2 regions of the Rothia sp. CCM 9417 genome follow, and region 2 is predicted to be linked to the other one. Evidence: predicted binding sites of a transcription regulator. Region 2 holds the regulator's gene; the other holds the start of a gene.
What was found. Region 2 encodes HspR, which represses chaperone genes until heat shock. Its sites were predicted from a motif close to AAGTTGAGTCNNNNNGACTCAACTT; they were not measured.
Positions count from the first base shown of each region.

Region 1: clpB (ATP-dependent chaperone ClpB) is a predicted target of HspR. The motif match lies at 11,293-11,317, and genes of this name have one in related genera.

Region 1 is NZ_JBLXXT010000001.1:379,923-395,862, forward strand. Features, by position in the region: cyclic di-AMP (ydaO/yuaA leader) riboswitch at 127-287, shown strand; gene ACN082_RS01725 (C40 family peptidase) at 292-912, shown strand; gene ACN082_RS01730 (hypothetical protein) at 1,150-1,377, shown strand; tRNA gene ACN082_RS01735 (tRNA-Arg) at 1,480-1,552, opposite strand; gene ACN082_RS01740 (hypothetical protein) at 1,664-2,359, opposite strand; gene pcrA (DNA helicase PcrA) at 2,455-5,166, shown strand; gene ACN082_RS01750 (hypothetical protein) at 5,240-5,848, shown strand; gene sucC (ADP-forming succinate--CoA ligase subunit beta) at 6,058-7,224, shown strand; gene sucD (succinate--CoA ligase subunit alpha) at 7,261-8,175, shown strand; gene ACN082_RS01765 (VIT1/CCC1 transporter family protein) at 8,418-9,539, opposite strand; gene ACN082_RS01770 (Dps family protein) at 9,940-10,443, shown strand; gene ACN082_RS01775 (hypothetical protein) at 10,569-11,189, shown strand; gene clpB (ATP-dependent chaperone ClpB) at 11,349-13,937, shown strand; gene ACN082_RS01785 (Sir2 family NAD-dependent protein deacetylase) at 14,163-15,098, shown strand; gene ACN082_RS01790 (DUF3073 domain-containing protein) at 15,339-15,545, shown strand; gene ACN082_RS01795 (glycosyltransferase family 4 protein) at 15,776-15,940, shown strand, end outside.
Region 2 is NZ_JBLXXT010000003.1:176,169-192,108, reverse strand. Features, by position in the region: gene ACN082_RS06135 (ECF transporter S component) at 1-406, shown strand, start outside; gene ACN082_RS06130 (ABC transporter ATP-binding protein) at 411-2,021, shown strand; gene ACN082_RS06125 (energy-coupling factor transporter transmembrane component T family protein) at 2,011-2,811, shown strand; gene ACN082_RS06120 (aminotransferase class IV) at 2,863-3,744, shown strand; gene ACN082_RS06115 (multidrug effflux MFS transporter) at 3,793-5,013, opposite strand; gene ACN082_RS06110 (hypothetical protein) at 5,027-5,674, opposite strand; gene ACN082_RS06105 (DEAD/DEAH box helicase) at 5,802-8,543, shown strand; gene ACN082_RS06100 (hypothetical protein) at 8,638-9,360, shown strand; gene dnaK (molecular chaperone DnaK) at 10,118-11,965, shown strand; gene ACN082_RS06090 (nucleotide exchange factor GrpE) at 11,968-12,561, shown strand; gene ACN082_RS06085 (DnaJ C-terminal domain-containing protein) at 12,747-13,763, shown strand; gene ACN082_RS06080 (heat shock protein transcriptional repressor HspR) at 13,766-14,191, shown strand; gene trmB (tRNA (guanosine(46)-N7)-methyltransferase TrmB) at 14,297-15,118, opposite strand; gene ACN082_RS06070 (alanine/glycine:cation symporter family protein) at 15,215-15,940, opposite strand, start outside.

The DNA.
Region 1 (15,940 bases), on a different contig from region 2:
TCTAGGGTTGGAAGCCGCGACTTTTGTAATCAAAACGTGACAATATCTGAAAGTGTGTGTAGTGTTTTGATTTGTGCTCATCACTGGTCGGATTAGCACCCTGCGGACTGAACGCCTAGTTCTGCCACGGTTCACAGGTTCACTCACAAACATCATCAGGCAGAAGCGGGGGACCCAACTTTGGGATCCTGTACTAGGAGCCCTTGGGGTTAAGTTACCTTCACCGGTAGCCGAGCGTACTTCATGTTCGAACCCGACAGCTCACCTCGTCCGGCAATGGAGGAAAACACAATGACTAAGTCAACTATCATTCGCAATGCAGGTATCGTTGCAGCTTCAGGTGCCATGCTGGCCGCTTCAGTTGCTCCCGCAAACGCTTTTGCAGTAGCAGAAACCGCTACCGCTCCCGTTCAGTCCGCTCCTGCGCTGGCTGTATACGACAACCAGGCTTACAACTCCTACAGCTACAACTACGAAACCGTTGCCCCTGTAGAAAATACCTCTGTTGTAACCACTCAGTCCAACACCGTCGCTGAGCTTCCCAGCAACGTCGATCTCTCCACCGCTCGTGAAACCGTTCTGGCAGCTGCTTACGACGGCCTCGGTGGCGCCTACGTATGGGGTGGCAAGTCCTACAAGGCTTGGGACTGCTCAGGCTTCGTATCCTACGTTTACGCTCAGGCTGGCATCAACCTGACCGCCTACACCTACGCTATGGCAACCCAGCTCACCCCTACCGCTAACCCCCAGCCCGGTGACATCGTTTTCACTAACGGTTATGCACACGTTGGTATCTACGTTGGCAACGGCCAGATGATCTCAGCGCTGAACCCCTCACAGGGCACCATGCTGACCGCTGTTGACGGTGGCGGCTTCATGCCTGTTGACGGTTACTACACCGCAGGTATCTAATAAGACTTCACCCTAGGGTCCTGCCAAGGCGAATAGCCTCGGCTTCCCTGAGGTAGTCCAACCACAGTTTTCCTGGTCGTAAGAGAAAGCTGTGAGTATTAAAGAATTCCTACCACACATCACACGGTATGGATCCCCCCAGTAGGCCTAAGCCTGCTAATGCGCACCAGACGACCAGCTGGGGCGCATTTTTTATCCCCTTTTTCTATTCCCTTACGCGCAGCTAGGATATAGCCTATGGCACCTCAATTTGAAAGCCCCAGGAACGCATCGGATCAAGAGTTTACCTATATGGCTGTGGGTATGATTGCCGGGGCGGTCCCCGGAATTGTTATTGGTCTGCTTATCGCCCTTTTGGTTGGCCACGCTGCTATGTGGGTATCGATTACCGGTGGTGTGGGTATCGTCATCGGCTTGCTGATCTCGCGTGCCCTCTACCGTAAAAAGCAGAAGAAGCTCCCGTAGGAAAAGGGCTGCTAGGGCTATAAAAAGAATGTTCATTCTCTCATAAGCTGAGGTCTAAACGCGAAAAACCCACCTACCAGAGTAGGTGGGTTTCTCTGTCTGTGCCCTCGAATGGATTCGAACCATCGACACCCGCTTTAGGAGAGCGGTGCTCTATCCCCTGAGCTACGAGGGCAGGCAACCCCATCAGTTTACAGCATTGAGGAGCTAACTCTAAATACAGGCCGTGTGTGAGCTCGTCATTCAAAGCCCCTTGCCGGGGTACTCCTTGACCCCGAACTCAGGCTTATGACTGGCCGGGTAGCTCACCGCGTGAGAAAGCATCAACCTTAGAGCGGACAAGACGTACAGCCAGATACCCTAGCTGAAGCAGGCAGAGTACAAAGAGTCCCCAGCGAAGTGCTATGAGCAAAGAAGCCAAAGCTGTAGCGGAGCTGAGCGGGTTGGCAATAGCCTGATCCAGCGCAAAACCACCGGCCATAAATACACCGGCGTAGGCAAGAGGAAGGGCGAGCATCAGCCGGCCCAGAAGTAGCTCAAAGCGGGAAGCCCTAACCATATTCCACCAGGTAAAAGCAAAAATGAGGGGTAAAATCAGGCCCGTTGAGCGGTGCACAATCTGGTAGCTACGGATACCTTCTTCGCCCAGGCCAGATGCCAGAGCCTCTAGGTGCTCAGCATCAAAGCTAGCCATGAGTTCAGGGGCAGTCACACCTGCAACTGTCGAAATACCGGGCAATAAGATGAGGTAGTAGTAGAGAAGGAAGAGGGCTGTGACCGCGAAAGCCACTCCCACAAAGATATAGGAGCCGCCGCCTTTTTCCGGTTGGGCAGCTAACTCCGCTGCGCTGTAGTCGGTGATAACCCGCGGTTCTGCCTGTGCCTTTAGTCTGGACCGTGCTGCAGGCGGAGAGGGAGCGGGGGAGTGTACTTGTGTATTCTCGCCATAGAGGCGCTTCTTCTGACCTTTTGAAAGACCCATACTGTCTATCTTATCTGTCAGCTAAAAGCTGGGGCCTCGAAAGTATGTTCGCCTAAAATGGTTATTTGACGGTTGAATCAGGAAAAGAGCCCACCATGTTTGATGACGATGATTTTATGCCCACCTCTCGGGCACCCAGGCCTCAGGGCGAAAGCGCAGAAGAGGCCCCGCCTATGGGCCAAGCTGGGGGAGGGTACTACGATGAACCCGACTGGCTCCCTAGTCAAGATCCTGCACCGGTTCCCACCGCCCCAGCTGATCTGGCTGAGCTCGACTTCCTGCCACCCTCCTACCAGATGGGTGGTGCTCAGTTTGGCGGTCCTTCCCGTCAGCCCGCTTGGCAGGTCCAACCGCATAGGCTCCTTGAAGGCCTGAACGAGCACCAGGCTGCAGCCGTTGAACACGCTGGCTCGCCTCTGCTCATTGTTGCTGGTGCAGGATCCGGTAAAACCCGCGTCCTCACCCACCGTATTGCCTACCTGCTGGCGACCGGGCGTGCTCACCAGGGTCAGATCCTGGCTATTACCTTTACCAACAAAGCGGCCGCAGAGATGCGTGAACGTATTACCGACCTCGTTGGGCCAAAAGCTCAAAATATGTGGATTTCCACCTTCCACAGCTTCTGCGTGCGTCTACTTCGCCGTGAAGCTAAGAACCTGGGCCTTAAAACAACTTTCTCAATCTACGATTCTGCCGACTCCCAGCGCCTGCTAACCCTGATTATCAAACAGCTCAACCTGGACACTAAGAAGTTCACCGCTAAGGCCGTGGGCAACCGAATCTCCAACCTGAAGAATGAGCTGGTGACCGCCCAGCAGTTTGCCCAGGAAACCTCCCCCAGCGACCCCTGGGAAGCTGCCATCTCTAAGATTTACAGCATCTATACCGAACGTCTCAAAGCGGCCCACTCACTTGACTTTGATGACCTGATCTTGGAAACCGTCAACCTGCTTCGGAATCACCCGCAGGTAGCCGAATACTACCGCCGCCGCTTCCGCCATATCCTGGTGGATGAGTACCAGGACACCAACCACGCCCAGTACCAGCTCGTTCGCCAGCTGGTGGGGGCTCCCGCTCAAGGCCCGGAACCCGGTGCGCCAGGGCCCTACCCCGATGCCTACCCTCCGGCAGAGCTGACCGTTGTGGGTGACTCTGACCAGTCCATCTATGCCTTCCGCGGTGCTGATATTCGCAATATCACCGATTTTGAGCAGGATTACCCCACTGCTCGCACCATTTTGCTGGAACAGAACTACCGCTCAACCCAGAACATCCTGAGCGCGGCTAATGCCGTGATTGAACGCAACCCCGGCCGCAGGCCCAAGAAACTCTGGACAGCCAGCGGCGATGGCGCAAAAATTACCGGCTATGTGGCCGAATCTGAGCAGGCCGAAGCACGGTATATCGCCCAGGAGATTGACCGCCTGCGTGACGAGTACGGAACCGCGCCGGGTGATATTGCGGTCTTCTACCGGACCAACGCCCAGTCCCGTACCCTGGAAGAAATGCTCATGCGAGTTGGTCTGCCCTACCGGGTGGTGGGCGGCACCCGCTTCTACGAACGCAAAGAAATTAAAGACGCCCTGAGCTACCTGCGAGTTCTCGTCAACCCCGATGATGATATCAACCTGCGCCGGATTCTCAACGAGCCTAAGCGCGGTATCGGAACTAAATCGGAGAGTGTGGTTGCCGACTACGCACGAGCCAACCGCATCTCTTTCATGGCAGCCCTGCGCCAGGGTACCGAAGTTCCGGGGCTGGGCTCTGCCGCGGTTAAGAAGCTGGCCGTTTTTTCCCAGCTCATCGACGACCTGGCCCAGATCGCACAGACCGAGTCTGCCGCTACCTGCCTAGAAGCCGTCCTGGAACAGAGCGGCTACCTGGCTGCCCTGCGTGAATCCAAGGATATTCAGGACGAGTCCCGGGTAGAAAACCTATCGGAACTGGTAGATGCTGTCCGCGAGTTTGAGATTGATAACCCCGGTGCAAGCCTCGAGGACTTCTTGGAGCACGTTGCCCTGGTCGCTGACGCTGACCAGATTCCCAACAAGCCAAAGCAGGACCAGGAAGGCGGCCCCAGCGCTGCTCAGATTGCGGCAGAGGTTGCCGAGGCTCGTTCTCAGGGCGTAGTTACCCTCATGACCCTACACACGGCTAAGGGCCTAGAGTTTCCGGTGGTCTTCCTCACCGGTATGGAGCACGGACTCTTCCCTCACCAGCGTGCCCTGACCGATGACTCGGAGATGAGTGAGGAACGCCGACTGGCTTACGTTGGCCTGACTCGCGCGATGGAACGGCTTTACCTGACTCGTGCCGAGAACCGGTCTATGTGGGGCCAGAGCCAGTTCAACCCACCCTCCCCTTTCCTTGAAGAGATTCCCGAGGAACTTATCGAATGGAAACGTACCGGCTCCACTTATTCGATGGGTGGCCTTAGCTACGGCGGTGCCTACGCTGGCGGCAGGGGCGCTTGGCGGTCAGAAACTGGCACACCGGCTTACGGAAGCTCTAGCTACTCTGCTCGCTTCGATCAACCTCAGCGCAGGTCTTCCCCCTCGATAGCTGAAGTGAACGGTTCTGCCTCCTACGGCTATGCCGCCGCAGCAGGCAGGGTCTCGCGGGTACAGCAGAATAAGGAAATTCCCCTACTCTCCGTCGGCGATACTGTAGAGCACACAACTTTCGGTGAGGGTAAGGTTCTGGCACTTGAAGGGGCAGGAGACAAAACGGTGGCTAAAGTTCGTTTTGCCCGCGAAGAAAAGCGACTGCTTCTGCGCTATGCGCCATTGACCAAGAAAGATAGCTAATCGTGGCCGCTAGCGCCCTAAGGGGGTATCATGCCTTTGCCGGTTCTCTATCATGCCACAATGAGGTAGCTCGATGAACAATGACAGTAGTTTGCCCTCGGTTGCTGAGGAGTTCGCTCATGCCATGGACGAGGTCACCGATACCCGTATCCAGCTTCAGGAAATATCTGACCTGTCGCTCTTCCGGCTTGAAGTGGACCCTGCTAGCTCCGCCGCTCACCGTTTAGAAAAGGTACTGGGAGTTTCCCTCCCCGAATTACCCGGCCAGGTCAGCGGTGACGCATTAGCCCGCTACATGCTCTACGGTACCCGACAGGTCGTAGCCTGCCTTTATGTCGAAGCAGGGGTCTACCTGGTCGTGACCCGCGTTGATCCGGTGAAACTAGGGCGAGCTTTAGCTACTGCCCTAGGGAATGATGAGGGTCTGGTTCTTGATGTATCAGTTAACCGCACCGTCCTTAACCTTAGCGGGCAAGCAGCTGCGCAGGTGATTGACCAAGTTGTAGCTTTTGACTTCCCACCCGATGTCTTTAAACCGGGGCAGGCCATGAGCTGCCGGGTTTCTGAAGCCAGGATTATGCTATGGCGTATTGATGAGATGGAGTACCTCATGGTTCCGAGGGCTTCAGACACAGCACCGTTCTTGGTCAATATCTTGGATGCCTGTGCCCTCCTTAAGTAGCTGAGCCTAGCTCTGCTAACTTGATCGTACTTAACTGGGTCGCTCAATATAACTTGATAAGTTAGCTCCCTTGCTGTGAAGTGCGCTAAAGTTGCTCATGGAGAGGCTTCTGTGTGCTCTGGCTCTCGCTGGGGGCACGTGGAGGCTTCGCATTTGTAAAGGCCTGGCCCACACGGCCCGGCACGACTTCGACGAAGAAGGACACTCCTGTGGACCTGTTTGAATACCAGGCACGAGATCTCTTTGAGAAGCACGGTGTACCCGTGCTCCAGGGCATCGTAGCTACCACCCCAGAAGAAGCAAAAGCCGCTGCCGAAAAAATTGGTGGCGTCACCGTTGTCAAAGCACAGGTCAAGGTAGGCGGCCGCGGTAAAGCGGGCGGCGTTAAGGTTGCTAAGACCGCCGATGAAGCCTACGAGTATGCTCAGCAGATTCTGGGCATGGACATTAAAGGCCACACCGTTCACCGCGTGATGATTGCTCAGGGCGCTGACATTGCCGAAGAGTACTATTTCTCTATGCTGCTTGACCGGGCTAACCGCTCCTACCTGGCTATGTGTTCGGTGGAAGGCGGCGTGGATATTGAAACTCTGGCCGTTGAGCGCCCCGAGGCTCTGGCCAAGGTAGACATCAACCCCATTGAGGGAATTAGCCCCGCTAAGGCCGCTGAAATCGTTGAGACAGCTGGCTTTGCCGAGGACACCCGCCAGGCTGTAGCCGCTGTACTGGTCAAGCTGGGCGAGGTCTACAAGAAGGAAGATGCCACCCTGGTGGAGGTCAACCCGCTGGTCAAGACCGGTGACGGCAAGATTCTGGCACTGGATGGCAAGGTCTCCCTGGACGATAACGCAGAGTTCCGCCAGCCCGATCACGAGGCCCTGGTCGATAAGAGCGCAGAGAACCCCCTCGAAGCCAAGGCCAAGGAAAACGAACTTAACTACGTCAAGCTCGATGGTCAGGTCGGCATCATCGGTAACGGTGCGGGCCTGGTTATGTCCACCCTGGACGTTGTAGCCTACGCTGGCGAGAACCACGGCAAGGTCAAGCCCGCTAACTTCCTGGATATCGGTGGCGGCGCTTCTGCTGAGGTTATGGCCGCTGGTCTGGATATCATCCTCAACGATGAGCAGGTCAAGTCTGTGTTCGTCAATGTCTTTGGTGGTATTACCTCCTGTGACGCTGTTGCTAACGGTATCGTTCAGGCTCTTGAGATCCTGGGCGATAAGGCAACCAAGCCCCTGGTCGTTCGCCTTGACGGTAACAACGTGGAAGAAGGCCGCCGCATTCTTTCTGAGGCCAACCACCCGCTTGTACACCTGGCCGAGACTATGGACTCCGGTGCCGATAAGGCCGCCGAGCTGGCTTACAACGCTTAATTCACCGCGAAAACACAGATTTAGAAGGTTTTTATTATGTCTATCTTTTTGAACAAGGACTCTAAGGTCATCGTTCAGGGCATCACCGGCGGTGAAGGTACTAAGCACACCGCCCGTATGCTGGCCGCTGGTACCCAGATTGTGGGCGGCGTTAACGCCCGCAAGGCTGGCACCACCGTTACTCACAAGGACGCTTCGGGCCAGGATATCGAGCTGAAGGTTTTTGGCTCTGTGGCTGAAGCTATCCAGGAGACCGGCGCAGACGTTTCAATCGTCTTTGTACCCCCGGCCTTTACCAAGGACGCTGTTATTGAAGCGATTGACGCTGAGGTTCCCCTGGTGGTTGTCATCACCGAGGGCGTGCCCGTAGGTGATACTGCCGAATTCTGGGCCTACGCCAAGAGCAAGGTCAATGCTGAGGGCAAGCAGGTCACCCGCATCATTGGCCCCAACTGCCCCGGTATCATTACCCCCGGTGAATCCCTGGTGGGTATTACCCCCGCCAACATCACCGGCAAGGGCAAAATCGGTCTGGTATCTAAGTCAGGCACCCTGACCTACCAGATGATGTTTGAACTGCGCGATATTGGCTTTACCACCGCTATCGGTATTGGCGGTGACCCCATTATTGGCACCACCCACATTGACGCTCTGGAGGCTTTTGAAGCTGACCCTGAGACCGAAGCGATTGTGATGATTGGTGAGATTGGTGGTGATGCTGAGGAGCGTGCCGCTGAGTTTATCAAGGCTCATGTGACCAAGCCTGTTGTTGGCTATGTGGCTGGTTTTACAGCTCCTGAGGGTAAGACTATGGGCCATGCTGGTGCGATTGTCTCCGGTTCTTCGGGTACCGCTCAGGCTAAGAAGGAGGCCTTGGAAGCTGCTGGTGTGAAGGTGGGTAAGACTCCTTCTGAGGCTGCTCAGCTCATGCGTGAGATTTTTGCCTCTTAGAAAGTAGCCTTTCTCTAATTATTAGAAGATAGAGAAGGACAGATAAGTATCTGAGCAGGGGTTGGAGCTATAGGCTCCAGCCCCTGCCTTTTGTCGGTCAACAAGAGCAAGTAGGTCAGGGCTGATGGGCGGGCAAGAACTAGCGGATAGGGGCAAGGCGCTAGCTAGCCTAAAGGGTATTGAGGCCAGGGGGCGGTAGCTTGAGACAGTGGTCCTGAGCGCTTGCTCAGAGAGATTGCTGGCTAGGCCAGAGCCACATTAAAGGCCAGCCCCAGCAAGTAGGTAGCCAGGGCAGCTCCGTAGCCAATAGCTAGCTGACGTAAGCCACGTTTGAAAGGCGAAGCACCGGAGAGTAGGCCCACCACGCCACCGGTTAGCATGAGGGCAAGGCCTACCAGCAACATGGCTAGCAACATAGCGAATGGACCCTGTACCCCAAAGATGTAGGGCAGGATCGGAATGAGAGCGCCGGAGGCAAAGAAGCAGAAGCTTGAGGCGGCAGCTCCCACATCGCTACCCAGCGCACCGTGTTCTACCCCCGCTTCCTGATCCTCCTCAAGGTCGCGGAAAGAGAGTGAGGGGTCGCAGTCGCAGGTGAAGTGCCCAAAGCGTTCCATGGCACGGTGGTGGGCTGCCTCCTCGCTCATACCGCGGGCCTTGTAAATCAGCTCTAACTCATTCTGGTTAATATCGAGCTGGTGGGCTACATCGAGGGTGACCTGGGTGGGGCGGGAGGCATCGAGTAGCTCGCGCTGGGAACGGACCGATACAAACTCACCGGCAGCCATAGAAAGCGCGCCTGCCAACAGGCCTGCGACACCAGAAAGAAGAATCATAGAGTTGCTGACCCCGCTAGCGCCAACACCCATGATGAGCGCAGCATTAGAGACAAGGCCGTCATTTGCGCCAAAGACAGCGGCGCGGAAGTTGCCAGAAAGCTTTTCTCGGCCAGCGGTAGAAAGGGCTCGAATGATTTCCTCATGGATAGCCTCATCGGCTGCCATAGCCTCAGTTGCATCGGGATCCTCCGCGTAGGGGGAGCGTCCCTCGGCTCTTTGGGCTAGGGCAAGAACGAAGACTGAGCCAAAATTTTTGGCTAGAAGTTCAAGAATACGGGCCGAGACCGAAGGTTTGGGCTCAGGAAAAGCGTGTTCTCCAAGAAGCTGGCGCCAGTGATTCTGGTGGCGGTATTCGGCCTGGGCTACTTGGCCTAAGATTTCTGCCTCTTTACCGTGGGTGCGTTCAGCCAGCGCAGCGTAAATGCGAGCTTCGGAGATTTCTTCTGCTAAATAACGCCGCCAGCGGCGAATTTGGGCCTTGCTGGGTGTTGTGCAGGGGGCAGTATATGGGGTGGGTGCTGTCACGATCTTTTACTCTTAGGTCTGGAGCTGGTAGCGCTGGGGCGAGCCCCCTGTGGCTGACTCTTACTCTAGTCATAGACTGGGACCGGTGGCAACGGTCAGCTAGAACCCCGGGGGATATGTTGTAAATCACATAAATGGTTTATGGTCTTTGGTGGGTAGAGCAGGGGCTGGCTAAGATCCCTTTGGGGAGAGTGTTGTACCCAGTCAGTTGCGCTGAGGTTAGCCTTGCTTACCTTCTGTTTTAGGCAGAATACCTTGTCAAATCAGGGTTTCCTTATTATGATTTACTCAGAATAAGCCTTGAAATGGCGGCAGGGACAGCGTAAGGTTGGAACTACACAGCAGGCCGAAACCCACAGCTTGGGATCGACCTGATTACCTAACAGGAAGTTTAAGAATCATGAGCAAATACGCATCATTTACCGTACCGGGCCTCACCGAAGAGTCTGGCCACCACGTAGCTGACGTCCTCCAGCTCCGCCTGCACGCCCTCAATGACCTGCACCTGGTCCTCAAGCATGCTCACTGGAATGTCGTTGGCCCCAACTTCATCGCAGTCCACGAAATGCTGGACCCCCAGGTAGACCAGGTGCGCGGCTTTGTTGATGCCATCGCAGAGCGCATGGCTACCATGGGTGTTTCCCCCAACGGTCTCTCAGGCGACCTGGTAGAAAAGCGCACCTGGGCCGGATATGATGTTGACCGTGCTGACGCTATGACCCATATTCGTGCTCTTAATGACGTCTATAGCGCTGTTATCGAAGACCACCGTGCTGCTATTGCTAAGGTGGGCGATATTGACCCTATTACCGAAGATTTGCTGATCGGTCAGACTGCCGAACTGGAGCTCTTCCAGTGGTTCCTGCGTAGTCACCTCGAAGATGGGCAGGGTAACCTCAGCTAGCAGGTAACCCTCGCAACTCAAAAGCCGGGGTGGCTCACCGTCAAGAGGTGGGCCACCCCGGCTTTGTGGTGCCTGCTTCTTGTGAGGACTAAGAAGGGTGGGCCTAAAATGGGGGAGTGAGCCAAATGCAAAAAACCTCAGCCAATCACCTACCTCCGCAGGGCCCTCAGTCGGGTGCTCCTGGTGAGGCCCGGTCACACCCCTACTTGATGAGACAGGGCGGGCTCCTGACCAGGGCTATTTTCTACCTGGCTGTTCCCTGGGCACTTCTCTCGGCCCTGTGGGTGGTTGCTGGGCGCTCCCTGTTTGGTGCCGACGGTAGCCTGCTGCCAATTTTCGCCATCTCACTAGGGCCGATCCTGGCGGGTTTGATGCTAGCTGCAGCCTACTTCTCGGGCAAAGAAATGAAATTACAAAAAGCTGGTAAACGGGCAGGTCTACCGCCGAGGACCGCGCTTGTCTGGGGTGCCACCTGGCTGATGGCCCTCATCTTCGGTTTTTTGGTCCCCGACCGCCTGGATGGAACTGTTGTCTCGGCGGCATCGTCACTACTGGGGGGTGACTTTATTGGGCTCTCAGCCGGTTTCGGCAACCCAGCCGGTATCCTCACTTACGCCTTTGCAACTGCCTCCCTGCTCCTTTCCCTGAGTAACTGGCGGCGAGCTGAATCGGTCTCCCGCGGTGTCGATGATTCTGTCAAGGAAGAATTGGAGCGGGCAGAATCCATATATGATTTCTTGGATTGAGCTAGCCGGACTCGGTGGATTGGCCTTCTTGCTCGGTGGGTCAAGGGTGGGGAAGGCCTCAGCTACCTGGTGTATATAAGTTGAGTGTAGTAGACTCAATTATGAGTTGAGTGAAGTACACTCAACCTTAGGGAAAAGACCTACTAGCTCAGGAGAAAAATGTCAGCGCAATTCACCAGTAAAAGCCAAGAGGCCTTATCGGCCGCCAACCTTAACGCCCAAACCGCAGGCAACCCCACCCTCGATACACCCCACCTGCTCAAAGCCTTGCTTGACCAGCGCCAGGGCGTAGCGGTTGCGGTCCTCAAAGCCGCAGGGATCGATGTTGATGCACTCTCAGTTGCGGCATCCACTGAAATCTCCAAGCTCCCCAAAGCCTCAGGAGAATCCACCGCCCAAGCACAGCCCTCACGGGCCCTGCTGAGCGCCATTCAAACAGCCCAGGCTAAAGCCGGAACATTCGGGGACACCTACATCTCCACCGAAATCCTCCTGCTCGCCCTAGCTGCAGGTAACGACGCAACCGCCCGTGCCCTCACCGCCGCAGGTGCCAGCGAAAAAACCCTAGAAGAAACCATCCCCCCAGTCCGAGGAGACCGCACCGTGAGCACCCCCGACCCTGAAGGCACTTTCGGTGCCCTCGAACAGTACGGCACCGACCTCACTGCCATCGCCCGCGAAGGCAAACTTGATCCCGTCATCGGCCGAGACAGCGAGATCCGCCGCGTCATACAGGTACTTTCCCGCCGCACCAAGAACAACCCCGTACTGATCGGGCAACCCGGTGTCGGTAAGACCGCCGTCGTCGAAGGCCTAGCCCAACGCATGGTCTCCGGCGACGTACCCGAAACCCTGCGCGGCAAAACCCTTATCTCCCTGGACCTGGGTGCCATGGTCGCCGGTGCCAAATACCGTGGTGAATTCGAAGAACGCCTTAAAGCCGTACTCGAAGACATCAAAAAATCCGAAGGCCAAATCGTCACCTTCATTGACGAAATCCACACCGTCGTCGGTGCCGGTGCCAGCGAGGGCTCCATGGATGCGGGCAATATGCTCAAGCCCATGCTAGCCCGCGGCGAACTACGCCTGATCGGTGCCACCACCCTGGACGAATACCGCGAAAACATCGAAAAAGACGCCGCCCTGGAACGCCGCTTCCAGCAAGTCTTTGTCGGTGAGCCTTCTGTGGAAGACACCATCGGCATTCTACGCGGCCTCAAAGAACGCTACGAAGCCCACCACAAGGTAGCCATCGCAGACTCCGCCCTGGTCGCCGCCGCCAACCTTTCTAACCGTTACATTCCCTCCCGCCAGCTCCCCGACAAGGCCATCGACCTGATCGACGAGGCCGCCTCGCGCCTGCGCATGGAAATCGACTCGGCACCCGAAGAAATCGACGTCCTCCGCCGTGCCGTAGACCGCCTCACCATGGAAGAACTGGCGCTCGCCAACGAAACCGACCCCGCTTCCCTCGAACGCCTAGATGCCCTACGTGCAGATATGGCCGACAAGAAGGAAGAACTCGACGCCCTCAACGCCCGCTGGGAAGCTGAGAAAGCCGGACTCAACCGAGTGGGCGACCTCAAAACCCAAATCGACGAGCTGCGTTCCAAAGCAGAAGTAGCCCAACGCGAAGGCAACCTGGCAGAAGCCTCCCGGATCCTTTACGGCGAAATCCCCGCCCTTGAAGCGCAACTGGCCGAAGCTCAGCGGGCAGAGAGCAGCGCCCAGCAAGAATCCATGGTCTCCGAAGAAGTCACAGCCGACGAAATCGCCGAAGTTATCTCCGCCTGGACCGGTATCCCCGCAGGTCGTATGCTCCAAGGCGAATCCGAAAAGCTCCTGCACATGGAAGAAGAACTCGGCAAACGGCTGATCGGCCAGAAGAAAGCTGTCGCCGCCGTAGCCGATGCCGTGCGCCGCTCCCGCGCCGGTATCTCCGACCCCGACCGGCCCATCGGTTCCTTCCTCTTCCTGGGCCCCACCGGTGTCGGTAAAACCGAGCTGGCCAAAGCTCTGGCTGAGTTCCAGTTCGACGATGAGCGTGCCCTCGTCCGTATTGACATGAGCGAATACGCCGAAAAGCACGCCGTCGCCCGCCTAGTCGGGGCCCCTCCCGGATACGTCGGCTACGAAGAAGGCGGTCAGCTCACCGAAGCAGTCCGCCGCCGCCCCTACTCCGTCCTTCTACTCGACGAGGTCGAAAAAGCCCACCCCGAAGTCTTCGATATCCTGCTCCAGGTTCTTGACGACGGCCGCCTCACTGACGGCCAGGGCCGCACCGTTGACTTCCGTAACGTCATCCTCATCCTGACCTCCAACCTGGGCTCTCAGTTCCTGATCGACCAGAACCTGGACGATGAGAGCCGCAAGAGCGCAGTTATGAACACGGTCAACGCCGCCTTCAAACCGGAGTTCCTCAACCGCCTGGACGAGCTCATCATCTTTGAGCCACTGAGCGCAGAGGACCTGTCCTCCATCGTGGCCTTGCAAATCAAGTCCATGGCCCGCCGCTTGGAGGACCGCCGACTGACCCTGGATGTCACCCCTGCCGCCACCGAGTGGCTGGGACTAGCAGGCTACGACCCCGCCTACGGCGCCCGTCCCCTGCGCCGCCTGGTTCAGCGAGAAATCGGCGACCGCCTGGCACGAGGAATCCTTGCAGGGACTATCAAGGACGGCGACACCGTCCGGGTGGATATTAACCCCGATGTAGCCGTGGAAGGCCTGGTCCTTACAGCCAGCTAACCCTCCTTCACCGCAGGTGCAAGGTCGGTCGGCAAGCTTTCTTCCTGCCCGGCTCGCTGGCGCTCGCTGAACAATTCATGTCAGCCCCAGCCAGCTTGCCTCCCCCTTGCACCTGCCAGGGCTGATGCTGCGGAGATACTCACCTACACTGGAAGAGTGAGAGAGAACCAACCGCATCACCGGGGAGAAAGACTCGATACCCGCTACGCGGGCGAGCCCACCCACCTGACCGAGCAGGCCCACATCGCTGCCACCCACGCCGCCGCCCTGCGCTCTATCGAACGGGTCGTCCACGAAACTACCCCGCCCACCGACCCCGAAGTTGCCTGCCGGGGCATCCAGGAACTCCTTACCGACGGGGCAGTGCTGGCCCTGACCGGGGCAGGCATATCTACCGGCTCAGGAATACCCGACTACCGGGGCCCCGCCGGATCACTGCGCAACCACCGGCCCATGACCTACCAAGAATTTCTCTACGACCCCCAAGCCCGCCACCGCTACTGGGCCCGCTCCTTCGTCGGCTGGCGGCAGATGAGCCGCGCCCACCCCAACACCGCCCACTACCTACTGGCCGAGCTCGAAAACAACGGGCACCTCACCGGCATCATCACCCAAAACGTAGACGGCCTGCACACCGCTGCCGGGAGCCGCACCGTGCTCCCGCTCCACGGAGACCTCTCCACCATCCAATGCCTCGAATGCGGCGCCCAAGAAGCCCGCACCAGCCTTGATGCTCGCATTAACGACGCTAACCCAGGCTACCTTGAGCGGGTCACCGGCCCTTCCCTACAGGTCAACCCCGACGGTGATGTAGACCTAGACGCTACCTTTATCCGCGACTTTCAGATGGTCGGCTGCCTTGCCTGCGGCTCCACCCGCCTCAAACCTGCCGTGGTCTACTTTGGCGAACCCGTCCCCGCCACCAGAAAAACCCGTGTCCAAGACCTCCTAGAGCAATCCCGCTCCCTGCTCGTACTCGGATCGTCCCTGGCCGTCATGAGTAGCTACAAGATAGCCCTCGATGCCGTCCGCGCAGGAAAGCCCCTGGCCATCATTAACCGCGGACCGGGCCGCGCTGATCGCCGCGCAACCTATCTTTGGCGCGAAGACCTTGCAGAAGCGCTTTATCTGCTCAGGGGCAATTCCTCAAGACTCACTTAACTCTGGAGACTAAATCTCTGAATCTAGAGCGTAAAAGGGTGAGCTTCCTGGGTGGAAGTAGCTCGTAATATGAGGGCTCTTCCCTATTTTTTATGCTTCTTACATCTCACTGGGCGAACAGACAAGCAAATATGCTTAAAACAAGGTACCCTTGTATACGGAAAAGACTGAAAGATTTTCTGGTTCTCCCTTGAGCACGGATGGGTAGCCAGATACGAGCGATAAAGAGGGGGTCTCGCCATGGGGCGCGGCCGTCAAAAGGCTAAAGCAACTCGGCAGGCTCGGGAGATGAAATATTTCAGCCCCGATACTGATTACACGGCACTCGAACGTGAACTGAGAACAAGTGGCAAATCCAAGCCTAAGGCGTCTGCTCATCACTACGATGATGAGGACGACTACTCGGATTATGTGGATAAGTACGCCGATGAATACCTGGAGAAGTAAGACCGCCTCCTTATGATGCGGGTTCTTACCTCACCCAGCCCTAAAGGGCCTGCTGGCAGCAAATGCTAGCAGGCCCTTTTATTTTATGCCCCCAGGAAGTACTGTCCCAAGGAGAAGAGGCAAGACGAGGGTTTTTGACAGGCATAGGAGGGCTTAAAAGGGGTACAGTTGAGGTAGTTACAGACCCAATAATCGCCCTTGGCCAACCACACCCAGCACACATCATCTCAATGAAAATACTTGTCGTTACGCACTACTATCCGCCCGAAATTGGTGCGCCTCAGCGCCGTTGGTCGGCTCTGGTAAAACGCTGGCAGAAATCAGGACACCAGGTGACCGTTTTCTGTCCGCCGCCCCACTACCCGGATGCGGAGGCCAGCCGATTCCTGCGTGAA
Region 2 (15,940 bases):
CCTTTACACTGAGCTTCTGGCGGCAGTCATCGAGGCCCTCTTGGGCACCCACTACAACTTCACTGTAGTAATCTCTGGCCTAGTTCAGGGCCTGGGTGCTGAGCTGATATTCCTGATCTTCTTCTACAAGGTCTGGAACCTCGCCACCGCCATGCTGGCCGGTTTAGCCTCAGGTGCCGCTATGGGGATCTCAGAAATCATCATCTACTATGCCGGTGAGATGGTGGGTCAAAAAGCAGTCATCTATGTTCTGTGCTCTATGATCTCGGGCCTGGTTCTGGCCGGTCTGGTCTCCTGGTTGCTGGTGCGCGGTCTGGTCTCAACCGGCGCGCTAGATTCCCTGGCAGCAGGGCGGGCCGCTCGCAGGCCTTCCCGCCGGGGCGGACCAGCCAGCTCAAAGGGCTAGGGCGTTGACCGCAGAAGATCATCAGCTTGCGTCCCCCGGCCCAGAGTCAAGAGGCCGGGGGGCCCACTTCCGGGCCCGGGAGTTCGGGTGGCACTACCCGGGGCGGCCCAAGCCCACTTTCTCTAACTTGACCTTCGAGATTGAACCCGGTCAGAAGGTGCTCCTGGTGGGCCCCTCCGGTGCTGGTAAAACCACCCTGCTCCAGGCCTTAGGTGGCCTGCTAGAAGACGAAGACGGCCAATCCCAGTTGGGGGAGCTGTCCGTTAACGGCCTGACTCCCGCCCAATCACGCGGGACCTGCGGGCTCATGCAACAGGACCCGGAAAGCTCCGTGGTCCTAGCCAGGGTTGGTGATGACGTCGCTTTTGGCCCCGAGAATCTGTCCGTCCCCCGCACCCAGATCTGGGAGCGGGTCAAAAGCGCCCTCAAGGCCGTGGGTTTAGGCCACCTAGACTACAGCCGGTCAACATCGGCCCTTTCCGGCGGGCAGAAGCAACGGCTGGGGTTAGCCGGCATCCTAGCCATGAACCCAGGCGCCCTGCTGCTCGATGAGCCAACCGCCAACCTGGACCCCGCAGGCGTCATAGAGGTTCGAGACGCTGTGGTGGCAGCCTGCCAAGAGACAGGCTCAACCCTTGTTGTTATCGAACACCGCCTGGATATCTGGGCTCGGCACATGGACCGGATCATAGTGCTCGGTGCCAAGGGCGGTATCAGCCACGATGGTCCACCTGAACGCGTGCTCAGCCAGGCAGGCCAGGAACTCATTGATGCTGGTGTCTGGGTGCCAGGCTACCAGCCGCACCCACCGGCACCCACAAAGGACAGCCCTGCGCTGGGTCCACTTGTGCTAGAAGCCCGTGACTTGACCCTTACTCGCGCCTACCCCAGCCGTCGCCAGCTCAAGCACCGCGCTCGTGCCCTGGCATCGGGTCAAAAACCTACCCTAGACCTACCTGTAGTTGCTGAGGGTATCAACCTTCAGCTCTACGCTGGCAGTCACTTAGCCCTGCTAGGCCCCAACGGTTGTGGCAAATCAACCCTGGCTTTGACCCTGACCGGCCTGCTCTACCCGGTGGCCGGGCAGGTCATTGCCCACCCCCACCTGACCGGTGATCTGGCTGAGCGCTATCGGTCGGACATAGCCAGCTGGCCAGCAGCTGAACTGGCCGATCGAATTGGGTTGGTCTTCCAAGACCCAGAGCAACAGTTCATCGCACCCACTGTTAGAGCTGAACTGGAGTTTGGCCCCCGCCACCTGGCACGGGCCCGCAAGCAAAGCCTCGATGAAGCCTCCCTGGCCCAGGCTACCGACCAGCTCCTAGAACGCTTGAGGCTTACCCACCTGCAAGAGGCCAACCCCTTCACGCTCTCCGGTGGTGAAAAGCGCAGGCTCTCGGTGGCTACCGCGCTAGCGACCCAGCCTAAAATCCTGGTACTGGATGAGCCCACTTTCGGCCAGGACGCTCGAACCTGGAAGGAACTGGTCACCCTCATCCGAGAGCTGATCCAAGCAGGTACGGCAGTCATCTCTATCACTCACGATGCCGACTATGTTGCCGCCCTGGGCGGGGATACCTACAGCCTAGAAGGAGGGGGAAACCGTGGCCTATGATCCCTTTGCCGCCACCGCTGAGCGGCAAGGCGCCCTCGGTAGAATCAACGCCGGAGTCAAACTGGGGGCGACCTTCGCCCTGACCCTGGGGCTACTTTTAACTCAGGACTGGGTTACCTCCTTGACGGTGCTCTGTCTAGAGCTACTGGCCCTGCGATTGCTGGGACTTAGCCCCCTGGCACTCTTGGGTCGCTTTTGGCCCGTGCTCTTTGGCGCCCTGCTCTCGGGCTGGTCCACCTCCCTGCTAGCAGAAAAAACCGGCAGCACCCTGCTGCACTTTGGCCCTCTCTGGGTGAGCACCGGATCAGCGGCGGTAGGCATAGCCCTGATGCTTCGCGGGCTAGCTATGCTACTGCCCGGCATTTTCCTCATAGCAACCACCGACCCGACCGATATTGCAGACTCCCTAGCCCAGAGTCTCAAGCTACCGGCCAGGTTCGTGCTCGGTGCCCTGGCAGCCCTGCGGCTGGTGGGGTTGATGATGGCCGAATGGAATACCCTGGGGCAGGCTAGAAGGGCTAGAGGTTTGGGGTCCCAAGATACGCTCTGGCTTCGCGCTCGCACCCTGGGCGGGCAGACCTTCGCTCTGCTGGTGCAGGCCATCCGGCGCGGGAGCCGGTTAGCGACCACTATGGAGGCGCGTGGCTTTGGCCCGGGACCCCGCACCTGGGCGCGCGTGCCCAGCTACCGGTGGGCAGACCTCTGGTTCGCCCTGGGTACCCTTGGGCTATTGGTCTGCGGCTATCTTTTGGCCGCTTACACCGGGAACCTGACCTGGGTCTGGCAGTAAGCCAGCTATCTCGCTCTTACTGGGGGCCTGGTCAGGAGTAGGCTTAAGACTATGACTCATACAACCGTAGTAATGCTGACCCAGCAGAACCCCGCAGGGGAGCTGGTTGATGCCTCCACACCGCTGATTAATATTGAAGACCAGGGCCTCACTCGCGGCGACGGTGTCTTTGAAACCATGCTGGCTGCCAACCGCAAGGTGCGTAAGTTCGAGGCCCATCTGAGCCGTTTGACCGGATCAGCCCGAATCCTTGATTTGCCTCTGCCGGAGGAAGAGAAACTGCGCTCTGCGGTGCAACTGGCCGTTGATTCTGCTCTTGCCGGCCCCCAGACGGTACTGGGCGAAGAGCACACCGTCAAAATCATTATTTCGCGGGGAACCCCGGAAGAGGGTGCTCATACCTGGGTGACAGTAGCCCCCTCCTCACCTACCATTGTTCGCCAGCGCCAGGAGGGCGTGCGGGCCATGTTGCTACCGCGCGGCCACGACCCCGCCGAGGACTCTGCCTACCCCTGGCTTCTAGCTGGGGCTAAGACCCTCTCCTATGCTGTGAACATGTCGGTCTTGCGCTATGTGGGTAAGCACGGTGCAGATGATGCTATCTGGGTGACCGATGACCGCCGTATCTTGGAGGGCGCTACCTCCTCTGTCATTGTTGCCAAGCGAAGTGGTGACCAGCGGGTGCTCTATACCCCTGAGCCTGCCCACGGCATCCTACCCGGTACTACCCAGGGGGCAATTTTTAAGGGGGCCCGTCAAGCTGGCTGGGAGCTGGGTTATGGCCCTCTTTACCCCCAAGACCTGCTCGAAGCGGATGCTGTGTGGCTGGCTTCCTCGGTGCGTCTGCTGGCGCCGGTGACCCACCTGAACGGTACGCCCTTAGCGCTGGATTCTGCCCTGACTGATGAGTTGATGGGTTACTTGGCAGGCTAACCGACAGCGTCCAATACTAGAGAGCGCGGCACTCCGGGGAAGGAGAACCTAGTTCTTAGCTTCCCGGGGTGTTCTCATCAGAGCCAGAACCGCCAACAGCGCGAAGCCGAACATGGTCACAGCCATGGGCAGGTAAGCCTGGCTACCGCCTAGGGCTACGAGCGGAGACGCTAAAGCACCCATGAGGGCCTGAGTTGTTCCCAGTAGAGCGGACCCTGCACCAGCTTCTTGCCGGACTTGGCTGAGCGCTAGAGCCGAAGCGTTACCCAGGACTAAGCCCAGGGAGCTGGTAAAAGTAAAGAGCAGAATCAGGGTCGGTAGCAGTGAGGCTCCCGCTAAAAAGTGCACCGTAAGTAAGGCTGAGGAAGCAAGCAGAGACCAGGCACCCCAGGTCAGCAACCTAACCGGGGCAAAATGGCTCACCAGGCGGGCATTAAGGCTAGAGACCAGAACAATACCCAGAGAGTTAAAACCAAAGACGTAGGTGAAATGAACCGCATCTAGCCCTAGCACCTTTTGTAGCAGGTAGGAGGAGCCAGAAATATAGGCAAAGAGCGCGCCGAAGGCTAGGACCATAGTCAGCATAAAGCCCCGGTAAGAGGGATTTTGGGCTACTTCAATCACGCCCCTGTAGGTGGAGGCTAGGCTGCCGCGACGTCGGCGTTCTAGGGGCAGGGATTCCTTGATAAAGGTAAGAACCAGGATCATGGACAGGGTGATGATCAGAGCCAGGAGCTTAAAAATATCTTGCCAACTACCGTAACTAAGAACTATTCCCCCGAGGATGGGTGCTAGCACCGGGGCTAGGCCGTTAATCATCATCATAATGCTCATCAGGCGAGCTGTTTCTTTGCCCCTGGTGCTATCGGTGACGATAGCTCGTGAAAGTACCAGGCCGATAGAACCTGCGAACCCCATGAAGAACCTGGCTAAAATCAGGGCCTGAATAGTGGGCGCGAAGGCGCAGGCAAGGGTAGCTAGCGCACAGCAGAAAACACCGATGCGCAGAGGCAGTAATCTGCCTGTTTTGTCTGAGAGCGGGCCCACCAAAAACTGGCCACTACCCATGCCCAGCATGAAAGAAGTTAAGGTGAACTGGGTCAGCGCTGCACTGCTAGAAAATTCTTCTGCAATGGTCGGTAGGGCTGCCAGGTACATGTCGATAGCCAGAGGACCTACGGCGGTTAGGGAAGCAAGAGTGAAGATGGCGATCAGCGGGAGCCCTGCTGAGGGGCTATCTGCCTGTAGGTGGGCTTGTTTGGGGGTCATGCTTCCTCTTTGCTTATCGGGTGGTCTCGGGCCAAGCATATTCTACGGTGTGGGGGCCCTCAGTTGGGCGGTAGGTGACCTGTACCGCATGGTAGATGTGGCGGTAGTGGCTATAGAGGGCTTCTTCCTGCAGGGCCCACCTGTCCCAGTAGGGGCGGTAGGTGTCACCGTCACGGATCAGAGCGCGGTCTTTGCGAGTGAGGGTATCTAGCTCTATGAGGACTCCCAGGTCGTGGGTACCGCAGAGCGCGCCAACCCCTTCGGCCAGGACAATACTGCCGGCCGGTGCCTGGGCTGGGGTAAAAATGTGCGGGCCGGTTGCTTGCCCGCTCTGCCAGTCCCAGCCGTACCAGAGGGGAGTGGGCCCTGGGTCAGTGCCGTCCCCGGTCAGGCTGAGCGCTAATTCCTGCCAGGTCTGCACAGCCTGAGCTAGGCCGTCCCACCCCTGGTAGAGGTCCTCGAGGTGGAAGAGCTCAACGGTGGTTCCGGCGGTTGCCAGAATATCTTGTATCTGGCGGGCCAGGGTAGTTTTGCCTGAGCCGCTCCGCCCGTCGATAGCTACCAGGTAGGGGCCTTGAGCCAGTTTGCCCAGCTGGGTGGCCTGCGCGTGGGCCTCCAGCATGAAGCTACCTAAATCATTGGCGCTGGTGAATGTGGGCACAAAGGTTTCCTTTCCTTTTGCTCCAGGCTATCGCACGGTGCCGGTCTGCTGGGCCATAATGGGACTCAGAGCACCTATCCCCGGCCCTTCACGCTCTGGGGCAAGGCATAACTTTTAAGGAGACCCCATGACAGCTGATCTTTTGCGCCAGGCAGAGATACTTCAGGGCTATGCCCAGCGTAGCCGCCAGGCCTTGGACGAGCTGAGCCAGCCAACCGCACCGCGTTTTAGCTTGCCCGAGGGCTATAGCGGGTCCCTTTACCGGTTTGCGCCGCTCTCGCCCCAGAGTATTGTGGGGTTGAGTTCCTGGCTTCACCAGCAGTTTTGGCGTCAGCAGAGCCCCGCGACCCTGGATGATTTGCGTGCTTTAGCCGCTGCCGATGCTGGGCTGGCCCAGATGACCGCAGATATTCAGGCCGCTTCCGGCGGTCTGGTCAGTAAGCTCTTCGGTGGCGGTGAGAAGAAACGGCGCGCTGAGGCCGCTACCGCCGCTCTCTCCGAACGCGTAGTCAGTACCTCATCGGCTGTGAGCAGGCTCCAGCCCCTCTTTGAGCAGCTAGCCCAGCTCGATACCATCAGCCCCGAAGTTGCCCTAGCCGAGAACAAGCTGGGCCTCAGGGACGTAGCTGCCCGTGCTGTTGCCCGTTTTGCGGGTGAGCAGTGGGAAAACCCTGTCTTTGAAGAAGTACCTGTAGAGGCCCATGCCGCCTACCTGGCCATCTGGCAGGCCATTAACACTCCCGAACGTGCTCAGCTGATGACCGGCATGGGAAGGGATATGCAGGCCCTCAAAGCAGAACGTGCCCAGCTGACTCTGGCCGATATGCCCGTAGATAAGCTCCGGGATATTACCAGTGGAACTGTGCGCACCGCGCCACTCACCCAAGCCGGCATCACTACCGTCGCCCAGGTTCTCTCCCAAGGTTCACCTGCCGCCCTCACCCGAATCCCCGGGGTAGGGGAAACCACCGCCGCCCAAATCTACGCGGCCGCCACCCGCCTGCTCGACGAAGCCGCAGGCCAAGAAAAAGAAAACCTGGGCCAAACCCGCACCCCGGCCGCCGAGCGCATCCTCATCGGCCTCGACCGTCTGCGCGTCATTGACTCCACTATCGGCGACAGCGACCTGCTGGATCGCTTGAGCAGCTATGCGCCCCTCCTCACTCAGCCCGTGCCCACCACCGGCCCCCTCTTCATCGCTGTGGGCGATGATCCCACCGACTACCAGCAACTCCTCACCGACCTAGAATGGTGCCGCACCCATGCGCCCCTGAACGTACCTGCGGCCACCTGGCTCACCGCCGACCAAGCCTGGGCAGGCTACCTAGCTGATCCTGCCGCCCACCAGGCCCTCCTTGCCCACTACCTGGGTAACGAAACCATCGGCGACGCCTATCTGCCCGCTGAAGTCTTCGAACGCATCCGCAAATTCCCCCTCGACCTTACCGGCCTTAAGGCCACCCTCCGCGGCTACCAAAACTACGGCACTAAATTCATGCTGGCCCAAAAGAAAATTATCCTGGGTGACGAAATGGGCCTCGGTAAAACCATGCAAACTCTTGCCGCCCTCACCCACCTGGCCAATAAGGGCAAAACTCACTTCATCGTGGTCTGCCCCGCCTCTCTCGTCATCAACTGGGAGCGCGAAACCCAAAAATTCACCGCCATTAGTACCTACCTGGCCCACGGCGACAGCCGCGAAGAAGCCCTCTCCAACTGGAAAGCTAAAGGCGGCCTGCTGATTACCACCTACGACGGTGCCCGCCTCTACTCCGACGGCACCTGGCGCGCCGACGCCGTGGTAGCCGACGAAGCCCACCTCATCAAAAACAAGGATGCCCAGCGCTCACAGGCAGTATCCGCCCTGGTGCGCAGTGCCGAATACGCCGTCCTCCTCTCCGGTACCCCCATGGAAAACAAGGTCAGTGAGTTCGTCACCCTGGTGGACTACCTGCAACCCCAGCTGGTAGCCGAAGCCGGCATGGACAGCCTCCTAGCCAGCGAATTCCGGGCCCGCATTGCCCCCGCCTACCTACGACGCAACCAAAAAGACGTGCTCTCCGAACTACCGGATATGACCGAGCACCGCGACTGGCTCGAACTCACCCCCGGTGACACCGATGCCTACCGCCAGGCCGTAGCCGATGGAAACTTCTCCCTTATGCGCCGCGCCGCCTGGTCCGCCGATGAATCCGCCAAACTCACGCGCCTGCTCGAAATCGTAGAAGAAGCCACCGCCGCCGACCGCAAGGTCCTGGTCTTCTCCTTCTTCCTGAGCGTGCTCTCCCGTCTCGAAGCCGCCCTTGGTGACAAGGTTGTCGGCCTTATTACCGGCGCTATGCCTCCCACCGACCGCCAAGATACCGTTGACGGCCTAGCCACCGCGCCCTCCGGCTCCGTCCTACTGGCCCAAATTACCGCTGCCGGTGCTGGACTGAACATTCAAAGCGCATCTATTGTGGTGCTGGCTGAACCCCAGTTCAAACCCACTATTGAAGCTCAGGCTATTGCCCGAGCTCACCGTATGGGCCAAACCCACACCGTGGATGTCTTCCGCCTGCTCGGCGCAGATACCGTGGACGAACGCATGATTGACTTGCTGGGTATCAAATCCCAGCTCTTTGACGAATACGCCCGCATCTCGGCGGCCAAGGACTCAGCCGCCGAGTCCGTGGATATTTCAGACTCCAAGATGGCCTCGCAAATTATTGCCGAAGAGCGTGCACGCCTGGGTTTGGAATCCAACCGATCACTGGAGGATGACCAGGGAACCCAAGATGATCCGAGAACCCAAGCTGACCTAGGAGGAGAGGATAACCGGCCCCTGGAAGTGCCTGTTGATGACCAGGCTAGTCAGAGCGATAAGTAATATTGTTCTCCAGCCGGAAGAGAAGATGATAGTTTTACAGGGACGTTCTAGGTCATCTCAGATGCCCTGGTTATAAGAAGAGAGAAGGCAAGCTGTGTCTCAAAATCCCTATAATCCCCAGTCTCCGCAGAACCCGCAGAACCCGCAGAACCCCGACCATCCTGAAAATACTCCTGGGCTTGAGCAGACTAATACTCCTCATTCTGAGCAGGGAGTTACCCCTGGCCAGGAGCCCCTGGCTGATGGGCGGGCAGATTTGCCCCAGCACGAGAGTAATCTGCCTCCTGCGCCGGCTCAGCCTGGAGCGGGGGAGCCTGCCCCGAAGAGTAAAAAAGGCTTGATGATTGGTCTTCTGCTGGTCCTGGGCGTGGTCATTGCTGTTGCGAGTAGTTTCTTTCTGCTGTCTGGCCCAAAAACCAAGACCTATGAGGACCTTACTCAGGGCATGACAGAAATAGGTAAAGAGAAAGGGATGGAGTTCTGCGCTGACTATCAGGACACTGTGCTCAATGACGCTAAGCCCCTGGATCAGGTTGAAGATATTCCCGATGACACTCAGGTCTTTTTCTGCTCCTCGGTGGATATGACTAGCTTGGAGACCCTGATGTCTGCTGATATGTCTCAGAATCCTAAAATGATGGTGGGGCTCTTCTCGGCGAGTGAATTTACCAGAGAAGATTTTGGTGACCTAGGGGAATTAGAAGATGGGCAATGGTCTTTGGCCGATGATCACTGGGGTGTGTTCTCTAATGTAGATGATGCTAAGGAGCTGGCTCAAAAAACTCTGGGTGGAAACCTGGTTGAGAGCAAAGAGTAAAAAGCTCCTTTTGGCGGCGTTGTAGGCGCCTGTCGCTGAGAGTTTTCGATGGCTTGTGTATAATACACAGGTACACACACTTGATGGGTGCTCTTGAGAGGTTGTCTAGCTTCCGGTTCATACAGCAGTGAGCTGTTGAGTATCCATACGCCAGTTTCTTGAGTTCTTTCGAGATGACGAAAGCCCCGTAGGCCACACACCTACGGGGCTTTTGCGTTGCCCAGAAAGATGCTAGGTAACTCACACACACTTAGAATCGGACAAGCAGGTTAGCGCCCAAAGAGCTTGGCGAAGAAGCCACCGCTTGGTACAGCTACCGCTTTCTCTGCTTCAGTATGCTTGCCATTGCACCATTGTCCAGGAGGGACTGAAGCCTTCACGGTATCTATATGCTGACCACAGCCAGCCCAAGTGGTCTTAGAACACAGCTTGCAGTTAACAGGACGGCACATTATTTTCTCCTAAAGCGAGGAATCTTTCACAAATAATTATACCCCCAGGGGTATTGAATCAAGTAACGGGGTGCTGGGGTCGTGAAGCCTGTAGAGGTGAGAAGTGGGTGTTTTGCCTGGGGTGGCCTGACCGTCCGCTGCAGATGAATAAATTTATTGCAAAAAAGTTGAGTCTTTTACACTCAACTCTCTTGACTTCTGTTTCAAATCTGTCAGACTAGAGAGTGAGCCAAACGGATTGAGCCTATTTGACTCAAGATGTTTGCAAGACTTTCAAGTAACCCAACTCAATAGGAGAACACATCATGGCACGTGCAGTAGGCATTGACCTCGGTACCACCAACTCAGTTGTATCAGTCCTCGAAGGCGGCGAGCCCGTCGTTATCGCAAACGCCGAGGGCGCCCGCACCACCCCCTCCGTCGTTGCCTTCAGCAAGGACGGCGAAGTCCTGGTAGGCGACGTCGCCAAGCGTCAAGCAGTTACCAACGTTGACCGCACCATCGCATCCGTCAAGCGTCATATGGGCACCACCTGGACCCAGGAGATCGACGGCAAGCCCTACACCGCTCAGGAAATCTCAGCTCGTACCCTCATGAAGCTCAAGGGTGACGCGGAGGCCTACCTGAACGATAAGGTCACCGACGCAGTTATTACCGTTCCCGCCTACTTCAACGACGCTGAGCGTCAGGCCACCAAGGAAGCCGGTGAAATCGCAGGCCTCAACGTCCTGCGTATCGTCAACGAACCCACTGCCGCAGCACTCGCCTACGGCCTGGACAAGGGCAACGAAGACGAACTGATCCTGGTATTCGACCTCGGTGGCGGTACCTTCGACGTCTCTCTGCTCGAAGTTGGTAAGGACGAAGACGGCTTCTCCACCATCCAGGTTCGCGCAACCTCGGGCGATAACCGCCTGGGTGGCGACGACTGGGACCAGCGCATCGTTGACTGGCTCCTGGAACAGGTCAAGTCCAAGACCGGCGCCGACCTGTCCAAGGACAAGATCGCTCTCCAGCGTCTGCGCGAGGCCGCTGAGCAGGCCAAGAAGGAACTCTCTTCTGCAACCTCCACCAACATCTCCCTGCAGTACCTCTCCGTTACCCCCGAGGGCCCCATCCACCTGGACGAGAAGCTGACCCGCGCCAAGTTCCAGGACATGACCAGCGACCTGATCGAGCGCACCAAGAAGCCCTTCAACGACGTTATCGCTGAGGCAGACGTCAAGGTTTCGGACATCGCTCACATCGTTCTGGTCGGTGGCTCAACCCGTATGCCCGCAGTAACCGAGGTAGTCAAGGAACTCTCCGGTGGCCGCGAACCCAACAAGGGTGTTAACCCCGATGAGGTTGTCGCCATGGGTGCAGCCCTGCAGGCCGGTGTGCTGAAGGGTGAGCGCAAGGACGTTCTGCTGATTGACGTCACCCCCCTCTCCCTGGGTATCGAGACCAAGGGCGGCGTGATGACCAAGCTGATTGAGCGCAACACCGCGATACCCACCAAGCGCTCTGAAACCTTCACCACCGCTGAGGACAACCAGCCCTCCGTATCGATTCAGGTCTTCCAGGGTGAGCGCGAGTTCACCCGCGACAACAAGAACCTGGGCACCTTCGAACTGACCGGTATCGCCCCCGCTCCTCGTGGCGTACCCCAGATCGAGGTCACCTTCGACATCGACGCTAACGGCATCGTTCACGTCTCCGCTAAGGACAAGGGCACCGGCAAGGAGCAGTCCATGACCATCACCGGCGGTACCTCACTCTCCAAGGACGACATCGACCGCATGGTCAAGGACGCCGAGGCTCACGCAGAGCAGGACAAGGCACGCCGCGAGGCCGCCGAGACCCGCAACGCCGCCGAGAACTCCGCTTACTCCATCGAGAAGCTCATCAAGGAAAACGGCGACAAGCTGCCCGAGGATGTCAAGACCGAGGTTCAAGCTGACGTTGACGCCCTGAAGGCCGCCCTTGAAGGTGAAGACGACGAAGCCGTCAAGACCGCCTTCGAGAAGCTGCAGGCTTCACAGACCAAGCTGGGTGAAGCTCTCTACGCCCAGGCTCAGGCTGATGCCGCCGCCGGCGAGGGGGAACAGGCTGAAGACGATGACGTTGTCGATGCCGAAGTAATCGATGAAGACGACGAGAAGAAGAACTAATCATGGCTGAGAACACCCAAGAGCCCACAGAACCCCAGGGCGGTGACCCCTTGGAAGAAGCCTTCCAGGCACCTGCTGCTGAGGGCCACCCTGAGCCCGACGGTGTTTCCGCTCAGGCTGCGGCAGGCGAAGAGTCTGCCGCCGCCGAAGCGGAATCAGAAGCTGAGGTTAGCCCCGATGCGGCCCTAGCGGCTGAGCGTTTGGAAGACCTGCTTCGCCTCAAGGCTGAGTTCACCAACTTCAAGAACCGCACGGCCAAGGAGAAGGAACAGCTCCGCGACTTCGTGGTTGCTGACCTAGTTTCTGCGCTGCTGCCGGTGATTGACGATATTGATGCCGCCCGCAAACACGGCGACCTGGAAGATGGCCCCTTTGCCGCTATCGCAACCAAGCTGGAAGAGACCCTCACTAAGCAAGGTTTAGAGCGCTTTGGCGAGGTAGGGGAGCCTTTCGATCCGCAGGTCCACGAGGCTGTTTTGCAGCAACCGACCAGCGAGGTTGAACCGGATGCAGTCTGCATGGTCCTGCGTAATGGCTACCGGGTCAAGGACCGCCTGGTCCGCACCGCCCAGGTAGCTGTGGCAGTGGCCGAATAAAACAGACAAGGGGCGGGCGCCCGGCCTGATAGATCAGGTTGGGTGCCCGCCTTTTACACCAGGCAGGGAACCAGAATACTGGGTTGCCCCTACCTGCACACATGAAGAGGGGTTTGCCGTGAGCAAGACCCCAAGATAATAAGCACAGCATAAAAGACTTAAGATCTACCTCGGAAGGAGAGGCAATGGCGAGCGAAAACTGGCTCCATCAAGATTTTTATAAGGTACTGGGCGTAGCTGAGTCTGCCTCCGAGGCAGACATCAAGAAGGCCTACCGCAAGCTAGCCCGCAAGTACCACCCCGACCAGAACCCAGGGGACACGGCCGCAGAAAAGAAGTTCAAAGAGGTCTCCGAAGCCTACGACGTCCTCTCAGATGCCAAGCAAAAAGAAGAATACGACCAGATCCGCAAGTACGGAGCTGCAGGCTTCGCAGGGGCTGGTGGTGGTTTCCCCGGGGGTTTTCCCGCAGGCGCCGCAGGCGCAGGTGGCTTTCCTGGAAGCGCCGGTGGCTTTCCCGCAGGCGCAGGTGGCTTTCATACCTCCTCCGGCGGCGCCAACATTAATATTGAGGACCTACTTGGGGGCATGTTCGGTGGCGGCGGTTTCGGTGCCAGCAGCGGGGGCGGCTTCCCCGGCGGCTTCTCCGCTCCGGCTCCCAAGGGCGAGGATGCCACCACTAGCGTCCGCATTTCTCTGAAACAGGCCTACCAGGGCGGTGAAGTATCGGTCTTCCGCCCCGGAGGCTCCCAAACCACGGTCCGTCTGCCCCGCGGAGTTAAGGACGGCCAGAAAGTCCGCCTGCGCGGCAAAGGCCACCCCGGTCACGGGGGAGCGGGCGACCTCATCGTTACGGTGAGAGTCGATGCCCACCCCGTTTTTGAACGCCAGGGTGATCATCTGCTGGTCAAGGTTCCTGTCAGCCTGCAAGAAGCCTTGCACGGTGGTGTTATTGAAGCGCCCACCCTCGATGGTTCTACCGTCAAACTCCGCTTGGCTGCCGGCTCACCAGCCGGCCGGAAACTGCGGGCCAAGGGGCGGGGCTTCGTCACCAAGAAGGGTAGCGGCGACCTACTGGTCATTCCCGAGGTTCAGGTACCTACCGACCTGAGCCAGGAGGCCTCTGATGCCTTGGATAACTTCCTGGCGCTGGCACCACAGGTTAACCTACGGGCTGAGCTTTTGCGGAAGGCGGCTGAGTAACCATGGAACTTGAATCTGACCGGCCGGTCTTTGTGATTTCTGTGGCCGCAGAGTTGGCGGGTATGCACCCCCAGACTCTGCGCCAGTATGACCGCATGGGGCTGGTTCAGCCCTCACGAGCTCCGGGCCGGGCTCGCCGCTACTCGGAGCGGGATGTGCTCAAGCTCCAAGAGATTCAGGAGCTTTCCCAGTCCGGTGTCTCCCTCGAGGGGATTAAACGTATCATGCAGTTGGAGAACCGGGTAGAGGCCCTCAAGGCCCGTAACGCGGAGCTGTTGCGTGAAAATGAGGTCCTACGCCACCGCCTACAGGAGGGCGCTCGTGTGTTTGCCGCCGGGACGTCTGGCGGTGCGGTGCACCTGGCGCGCGGACAGCGTCCGGCGCCCCGCCCCAAGTCCCAGGCCGTGGTGCTCTACCGCCCCCGTTAATCTCTTCTTGCCTAACCCCCCGTCCTTTCTCTCTTGTGCCCGGTTCTAAACACCGGGGCTAAGAGAGAAAGGACGGGGGTATCAAAAAGTAGAGGATGCCGAGCTTTAGCGGCGGATATAGGTCAGGTCGTGGGCGCGGCGGCCAGCCTCACCGGCCTTACGCTCAAAGGAAGTCACCACACGGCCCTCCCAGCGGGGAGCCCAACCGCCAACGGGGTCATCCTCACTGGTGTTCTCACCGGCGTGAGCGTTCACAAAGTCGGGGTGGGCATCGAGAACTTCACGCATAACCAGGGCGTATTCTTCCCAGTCGGTTGCCAGTCGCCAGGTACCGCCGGGCTTGAGCACGCGGGCTACCTTATCGGCAAAAGCCGGGGAGACCAGGCGACGCTTGTGGTGGCGAGCCTTATGCCAGGGATCGGGGAAGAAAACCCACAGCTCATCGACAGAGTTCTCTTCAAGCAGGTTATCGAGTAGCTCTGGGGCGTTAGCCTGCGCTACACGCACATTCTCTACCCCGGCCTGGCCCATCTTGAGCAGCAGGTCGGCAATGCCGGGGGTGTAAACCTCAACAGCTAGGAAATTGGCTTCGGGGACCTGACTTGCCCGGTGGACAATGGCCTCACCCAGGCCAGAGCCGATTTCAAGGACCAGGGGCGCACCGGCGCGGCCGTAGAGCTCTTCCGGGTTAAAGACGGCACCCTCGGCAACTGAGGTGTCACCAATATTGCGGGGGAGGTCCAGCAGGTGGGTGGGGGCGTAAGCATCCCAGGCTTTCTGGCGGCGGGCGGTCAGGCGGTCACCGCGACGAACAAAAGAGTAGGGCTGACGGTGGAACTTCTCGGGCACCGGAGCGTTTAAATCTTCCCCGGCAGCGGTGCGTGCTGCCTTCTGCTCGAGGTCTTGCTTCTGCTTATTGGTTTCCATAACTCTCCTTGCGAGGTTGAAAGGGTAGCCGGTGCTCGCGGAAACTCTAAGCGCCACCGGTAGCTAAGGCACCCATTATAGACCCCGCCCCCCTAATTAGGATTGAGGGGGCTCTGCTGCCCTGGGATCGGTGGGGGAGCCAAAGGTGGGTTTGGCCTGCTGGATAATCGGCAGAGAACCAGTGACCAGGGGGATGCTCCCGGTATGCACCTGCTCAACGGACACATCGTAGACCTTGGAATCTTCCTTGGTCATAAGGTCTTCCTCAATCATCTTCTGAGTGATTACTTTGAGGCGGGTGGTGTCGGGGTGCTCTAGGGCGGGTTCGCTTTGGCTGAGGTCTACCTCGTGGTCAATCTGGGCATCCAAGCCACCGGGTAGGCCGTACATGAAGCCGTCAATAGTATCGACCGTGGCAACAAAGTTGGGGTCGTGGGTCAGGTACTTCTTGGTTTCACGGGCGACCAGGCCTGAGAGCAGGATGAGGCCAATGAGGTTGGGGATAGCCATCAGGCCGTTCATGATATCGGAGAAAGTAAAAACTACAGACAGGGGAGCGACTGCGCCCAGCCCGCACATGAGGGCAAAGACCATGCGGTAGCCAGTAATGGCTCGTTTACCGCCGCCCAGGGACTCAAGGGCGCGCTCACCGTAGTAGGACCAGCCCAGCACGGTTGAATACCCCAAAAGCACCAGGCAGAGGGTTACCACATAGCCGCCCCAGGGCCCAGGAATACCGGAGGAAAATGCTTGGGCGGTGGCAGTAGCCGGTTCGGAGTTAGTCCAGGTGCCCGTGGTCAGCAGAATGAAACCGGCCATGGA